Regions from separate parts of the Hydrogenophaga aquatica genome, predicted to be linked through region 1. Evidence: predicted binding sites of a transcription regulator. Region 1 holds the regulator's gene; the other holds the start of a gene.
What was found. The regulator FNR, encoded in region 1, switches genes on or off when oxygen is low (the NO sensors DNR and NnrR bind a similar motif). The targets are predictions, from matches to a motif close to TTGATNNNNATCAA.

Region 1 (3,403 bases):
ACTGGTCCCGTGCCCAGATGATCAGGCGTGGCCTGCGGCCCCGCGTGCTGGTGTATTCGGGCATCCTGCTTGCCATCTGCGTCGCCCTGGGTGTCAGCCTGTTCCTGCGCACCCCGCTCAAGGTGGACGTGATCCGTGACCGGGGAGCTCTGGCGCGCATGGTCGAGCAGGGCCGCATCGAAAACGTTTTCCGCCTGCAGGTGATGAACGCCACCGAGGCAAAGCAGCATTACGACATCTCGGTCTCGGGTTTGCCCGGGATAACCATCGCGTCCGAACCTTCTGTTGAAGTGTTGCCCACCGAAGTCCGTTCTGTTGCAGTGCGTGTACAGGTGCCGCCTAACAGCTCGGAGCCCGGTTCACACCCTATCCAGTTCGAGATCAAGGCCGCTGGTGACAGCGCCATCCAGGTCAAGGAAAAATCGGTTTTCCTGATCCCTCGCTAACCGCACATACGCCTGAAAGCCCCGTGTCATGAGTACCGCAGCCCCCGCCCCCACGGCATCTCCCGCGCCAGCCCGTTCGGGCCGCCCCTGGTACAAGGAGCCTTACGTCTGGATGGTGCTGGGTGGGCCCTTGCTGGTCGTTGTGGCGGGCATTTACACGGTCGTGCTCGCCGTGCGGCATCCCGATCCGGTGCTGCAGCGCAAGCCGCAAGTTCAGGTTGACGAAGCCGCCCTGCAGCGGCTCTCGCCAGAGGAACGTACCGCGGCCGAGCTCAGCGTGATGCCCGCGGGCAAGGCTCGAAACCACGTGGTTTCGCCTACACTACCCAAAGACGAATAATGCCTGCCGACGTTGGACAGGCACACAAGAGGAGACCGATGATGCTTGCTCAACGATTGATGTGGATCGCGTGGCCTGCCTTCCTGGTGGCAGGGGTGATCGAGATGGTGGTCTTTGCACTGGTCGATCCCAGTGAGCTGCATTGGGGCGGACAGCCGCTCGAGCTATCACGCCAGGCAACCTATACCGTTGCCTTCTTTTTCTTCTGGGCCATGACCTTTGCGTCCAGCGCCCTCACCACCTTGCTGTCGCAGTCGCCCTTCGAGGTCAACCGCTGCCCGGTTGAACCAGACGAACGGCCCAAGGATTGCGCCAGGAACTGCTGCTGAGCCTCAGATTTCCTGTTGCTGCTGGGCGTTGACGATGCTGCTCAGCGCCTGCGTGTCCTTGATGTGGACGTAGCGCTGTTTCACCTCGATGATGCCTTCGTCCATGAATTTCGAGAACGTCCGGCTCACCGTTTCCAGCTTCATGCCCAGATAGCTCCCGATCTCCTCGCGGGTCATCCGCAGGATCAGCTCGGACTGAGAGAACCCCCTGGCATGGAGGCGCTGAACAAGGTTGAGCAGGAACGCGGCCAGCCGTTCCTCTGCGCGCATGCTGCCCAGCAGCAGCATCACGCCATGATCCCGCACGATCTCGCGGCTCATGATCTTGTGCACATGGTGCTGCAAGGTGCTGAACTCCCGGGACAATTGTTCGAGCTTGTCGAACGGCAGGACACAGACCTCGGCATCCTCCAGGGCAATCGCGTCGCAGGAATGCTTGTCGTTGACGATGCCGTCGAGCCCGATGATCTCGCCCGTCATCTGGAAGCCCGTCACCTGGTCACGGCCGTCCGCGGTGGTGATGCTGGTCTTGAAGAAGCCAGACCGCACGGCGTAAAGCGATGTGAAGCTGTCGCCCACGTTGAAGAGCGACGAGCCCCGCTTGACGCGGCGCCGGGTCGAGATGACGGTGTCGAGCTTGTCCATCTCGCTGGCGTTCAGTCCCATGGGCAGGCACAACTCCCGAAGGTTGCAGCTGGAACAGGCGACTTTGATGCTTTGGATATCCATAAGTAAAGGCTGGTGCAGGCGTGAGCTTAACCCATAGCTCTCACAGGTGCGAAATTCTGCCCGCCCTGTGGGGAATCTTTGACTCACGTCAATGGCAAGACTCAGCCCATGCGGCACAGTTCAACAAAATCTGGAGATATTGCCTGTGAACCATGTGATCGACGAGCAACTGCTGCAACGGTTTGACGTGCCGGGGCCGCGTTACACCTCGTACCCGACGGCCGACCGCTTCGTGGAGGCGTTCACCGAGAAAGACTATGTGCAGGCGCTGGAGCAGCGCCGCGCCGGTTCTCTGGCTCTGCCTCTGTCACTGTACGTCCACATTCCTTTTTGCGAGTCTCTCTGCTATTACTGCGCCTGCAACAAGGTGATCACCAAGCATCACAGCAAGGCGGCGGAGTACCTGCGCTACCTTTCGCGCGAGCTGGAGTTGCAGGTTGAGCACTTCGGCCGGGGACACAGCGTGTCGCAGTTGCACCTGGGCGGCGGTACCCCAACGTTCCTCAGCGACGACGAACTGTCTGACCTGCTGGCCATGGTTCGCAGACATTTCAATCTCGTGCCCGGCGGTGAGTACTCGGTCGAGGTGGACCCCCGGACGGTGACCGTGCAGCGCCTGGAGCACCTGCACCGCCTGGGCTTCAACCGCCTCAGCTTCGGTGTGCAGGATTTCGATCCCACGGTGCAGAAAGCCGTTCACCGGGTGCAGCCGGCAGAGCAGGTGTTCGCGCTGGTCGAGGCAGCGCGCCTCATCGGTTTTGAATCCGTCAACGTCGATCTGATCTACGGCCTGCCCCTGCAGACGCCGGAGTCGTTCCGGCACACGCTGGAGCAGGTCAAGGCGTTGCGGCCCGAGCGCATTGCGCTCTACGCATATGCCCACCTGCCTGCGCGTTTCAAACCTCAGCGCCGCATCCTGACGGCGGAGCTGCCGAGCCCGGCCGAGAAGCTGTCCATGCTGTCCATCTCGTTGGACATGTTCAGCGAGGCCGGGTACGTGTACGTGGGTATGGACCATTTTGCCCTGCCGGACGATGCCCTGGCCGTGGCCAAACGTCAGGGGCGCCTGCACCGCAATTTTCAAGGGTACAGCACGCAGCCTGACTGCGACCTGATCGCGCTGGGCGTCTCGGCCATCGGCCGCATCGGCGCCACCTACAGCCAGAATGCCAAGACGCTGGAGGAGTATTACGACGCGCTCGATCAGGGCCGCCTGCCCATCGTGCGCGGTCTGGCGCTCAACCGTGACGATGCGCTGCGCCGCAGTGTCATCATGGCCATCATGTGCCAGGGGGCGGTCGACTTCGAGTCCATCAACCTGGGCCATCTGGTCGATTTTCGAACCTACTTTGCCCGCGAGCTGGAGCGCCTGCAGCCCATGCAGGAATGGGGTCTGGTCCAGATCAACGCCGACAGCATCGAGGTGACGGCAGCGGGCTGGTACCTGGTGCGTGCCATTGCGATGGTGTTCGACAAATACCTGCAGGTGGATCAGGACCGCGCGAGGTTTTCCAAGATCATCTGAACGCAGGTCCGGCCGCGCTGCTACAGTTCCCGCA
Region 2 (3,403 bases), on a different contig from region 1:
GCTGGTCAACGGGTTCGATCTGGCCGTGGGCGACCTTTCGTTCATCTCGCTGACGCTGGTGCTGCCCGCCGTGGTGCCTTTGCTGGCGCCGGGCGGGCAACTGCTCATGCTGGTCAAGCCGCAGTTCGAGTTGCAGCCCGGCCAGATCGGAAAGGGCGGCGTGGTGCGCGACACGTCGCTCTACCTTGTGGTGGAGCAGCGCATCCGTACCTGCTGCGAGGCGCTTGGCCTGACGGTGCGTGGCTGGTTCGATTCAGCGATTGCCGGCGGTGATGGCAACCGCGAGTTTTTTGTCTGGGCTGCCAAGGCAGCCTGAATCCCCCAGGGGCAGTACATGGATACGACTTTTCCCATCAGTTTTGAATTCTTCCCGCCCAAGACGCCCGAAGGCGCGGCCAAGCTGCGCACCGCGCGCCAAGCCTTGTACGCACGCCAGCCTGCTTTCTGCTCGGTGACCTACGGTGCGGGGGGCTCGACCCAGGAGGGCACCTTCACCACCGTGGGCGAAATCCTGGCAGAGGGGGTTGATGCCGCCTCGCATTTCTCGTGCATCGGCGCCACGCGCACCAGCGTGCGTGAGCAACTGGCCACGCTCAAGGCCATGGGCGTCAAGCGGCTGGTGGCCCTGCGTGGCGACCTGCCCAGCGGTTACGGGCTGGGTGGCGAGTTCCAGTACGCCAGCGATCTGGTGGCCTTCATCCGCGCGGAAATGGGCAACACCTTCCACATCGAGGTGGCCGCCTACCCCGAATTCCACCCCCAGGCCCGCTCGCCCGAAGCCGACCTGCAGGCTTTTGCCACCAAGGTCAAGGCCGGGGCGGATTCCGCCATCACCCAGTATTTCTTCAACGCCGACGCCTATTTCCGTTTCGTGGACGACGTGCGCAAGTTGGGGGTCGAGGTGCCGATCGTGCCCGGCATCATGCCCATCACCAATGCCTCGCAACTGCTGCGCTTTTCAGATGCCTGCGGGGCCGAGGTGCCGCGCTGGATACGCCTGCGCCTGCAAGGCTATGGCGACGACACCGCCAGCATTCAGGCTTTCGGGCGGGACGTGGTGGCAGATTTGTGTGAGCGGCTGCGTCAGGCGGGCGCGCCGGGGCTGCACTTCTACACCATGAACCAGAGTGCGCCCACGCTGACTGTTCTGAGTCAGCTCGGCGTCGCCTGATTTATGGGCGGGTGTGTTGTTGGCGCAACGTTCGTTCAGTTCTGGATGAACCAAACATGACCGAGCTCACACTTCTGTCGTGGGGGTATTCTTCGTTTTGACCTGGGTCAAGTGGGGCGCCGGGATGCCGCTCTGAAATGTCACCCGGGAATATTCCCGGGTATTTTCACGACACATCATGAGCAAGCATCTCCTCGCAATGGTCGCAGGGGCGACCCTGGTTTGTGGCTCCGCTTTCGCACAGGATTTCAAGGAGGGCGACTGGCTGGTTCGAGCCCGAGCTGTCCATCTCGACAGCGCGAACAAGGACACCACGGGTCTGGGCCTGTCGGTCAACAACAAGTGGCTGCCCGAAGTGGACTTCACCTACTTCATCACCAAGAACGTGGCCGCTGAGCTTATCCTCACCGTTCCGCAGAAGCACACCCTTTCTTCAAACGGCGCATCTATCGCCACACTCAAGCACCTGCCCCCGACACTGACCCTGCAATACCACTTCAACGCCCCCGGCTTCAAACCCTATGTTGGCGCAGGCGTCAACTTCACGCGGTTCTCCAGTGTGAAGTTCGATCCAGCCGTGGTGACTGCATTGAACCCGTCCATCGACAAGAACAGTTGGGGGGCGGCGCTTCAGGTCGGGGTGGACATCCCGTTGTCGAAGGACATGTACCTGAACGTCGACGTCAAGAAGGTGTTCATCGAAACCGACGTGTATTCGTCGGGTGCCAAGGTCGGAAAGTTCAAGGTTGACCCGGTGCTGGTGGGCATTGGCCTGGGCTGGCGTTTCTGAGCGCCCGGCTCTTCACCTCTGCACCACCTGCCGGTCCAGTTTCACGGGGCCGTACCAGGCCTCGGCCAGCTGGCGGGTGTTGTTGCCATCGGTCATCAGGCCTATGCCTGTGAGCGCCTGTGGTGTTTCACCGAAAGCATGCTGGAAGTCGGCCAGGACGTCGCGTTCCTGGTCGGCCCACTGGCCCAGCTTGCCAGGGCCGGATTTGACCACCAGCATACGGATACGCCGCGTGCTTGGATGTTCCAGTACCGTGCCCGCCGGGTGCACGTGATCCCAGACATACATCAGGGTGGCGTAGGGCAGCGGTTCGCCGGTGATCAGCTGTGCCAGTTCCGACAGCATGTGGTCTCTGGCTGTCAAACGCTGGCGGTCCCCTTCGAACGTCAGGATCACACGGGCCACGGCATCTTCAGCCTCGCGGTCCGTCAGGTCGAAGGCGGGGTTCAGCTGCCGCACGAACCACGAAAAACGCAGGGTTCCCATGGCGTCGGACGGCACGCGTACCCGGTAGCGCATGGCGCTGCTGCCCGAGTCGCTGCGGGCGTGGAGCGCCGGGCGGCCTTCGTGCGTGGTGGCGGCGTAAGCGGTGTTCTTGCGTCCCTTGAAGGTCTGGTGTTGCCACTGGCCTTCGCCCGTCAGGGTGCTGGCTTGCGCCCAGGGCGAGCTTGTCAGGTCCCGGGCCTCTCGCTGAGCTGGCGCTATGGCACAACCGGCAACAAGCAGGGGCAACAGGCAGATGAGTGGTGTCAGGCGGCGCAGAAACATGGCGGGCATGTTAGCGTCAGTCGATGACATCCGTTCCACGCATATGCTAGTGAGAAACCCGCATTCGACAGATGCGTTTTCATCCGATAAGGTACAAGTGATAAAGGAGTGAATGCATGAAGATCGAAACGTTGGCCGTGCACGCGGGTTACCAGCCCGACCCCACCACCAAGGCGGTTGTGCCGCCCATCTACCAGACCGTGGCCTATTCCTTCGACAGCGCGCAGCACGGCGCGGACCTGTTCGACCTGAAGGTGCCGGGCAACATCTATACCCGCATCATGAACCCCACCCAGGCGGTGCTGGAAGAGCGTGTGGCAGCCCTTGAAGGCGGCATCGCGGCGCTGGCCGTGGCGTCCGGCCAGGCTGCCATCACCTACGCCATCCAGACCATTGCCGAGGCGGGTGACAACATTGTGTCGGCCACAGCCCTGTATGGCGGCACCTACAACCTGTTCGCGCACACGCTGCCGCAGTACGGCATCGAGACGCGGTTCGCCAATTCCGACGACCCCTCCAGCTTTGAAGCGTTGATCGACGGTCGGACCAAGGCGCTGTACGCCGAATCCCTGGGCAACCCGCGCGGCAACGTCACCGACATCGCGGCGCTGGCCGAGATTGCGCACCGCCATGGCGTGCCGCTGATCGTGGACAACACGGTGCCCAGCCCCTAC

Region 2: the regulator FNR is predicted to act here: its motif matches at 1,269-1,282, upstream of ACYVHH_RS05475 (OmpW/AlkL family protein).

What each region holds. Positions count from the first base shown of each region.
Region 1 is NZ_BAAGVK010000027.1:35,527-38,929, forward strand. It holds gene ccoG (cytochrome c oxidase accessory protein CcoG) at 1-446, shown strand, start outside; gene ACYVHH_RS17575 (nitrogen fixation protein FixH) at 475-786, shown strand; gene ACYVHH_RS17580 (hypothetical protein) at 828-1,115, shown strand; gene fnr (fumarate/nitrate reduction transcriptional regulator Fnr) at 1,119-1,844, opposite strand; gene hemN (oxygen-independent coproporphyrinogen III oxidase) at 1,990-3,369, shown strand.
Region 2 is NZ_BAAGVK010000007.1:116,596-119,998, forward strand. It holds gene ACYVHH_RS05465 (TlyA family RNA methyltransferase) at 1-316, shown strand, start outside; gene metF (methylenetetrahydrofolate reductase [NAD(P)H]) at 335-1,171, shown strand; gene ACYVHH_RS05475 (OmpW/AlkL family protein) at 1,350-1,961, shown strand; gene ACYVHH_RS05480 (DUF3047 domain-containing protein) at 1,974-2,738, opposite strand; gene ACYVHH_RS05485 (O-acetylhomoserine aminocarboxypropyltransferase/cysteine synthase family protein) at 2,846-3,403, shown strand, end outside.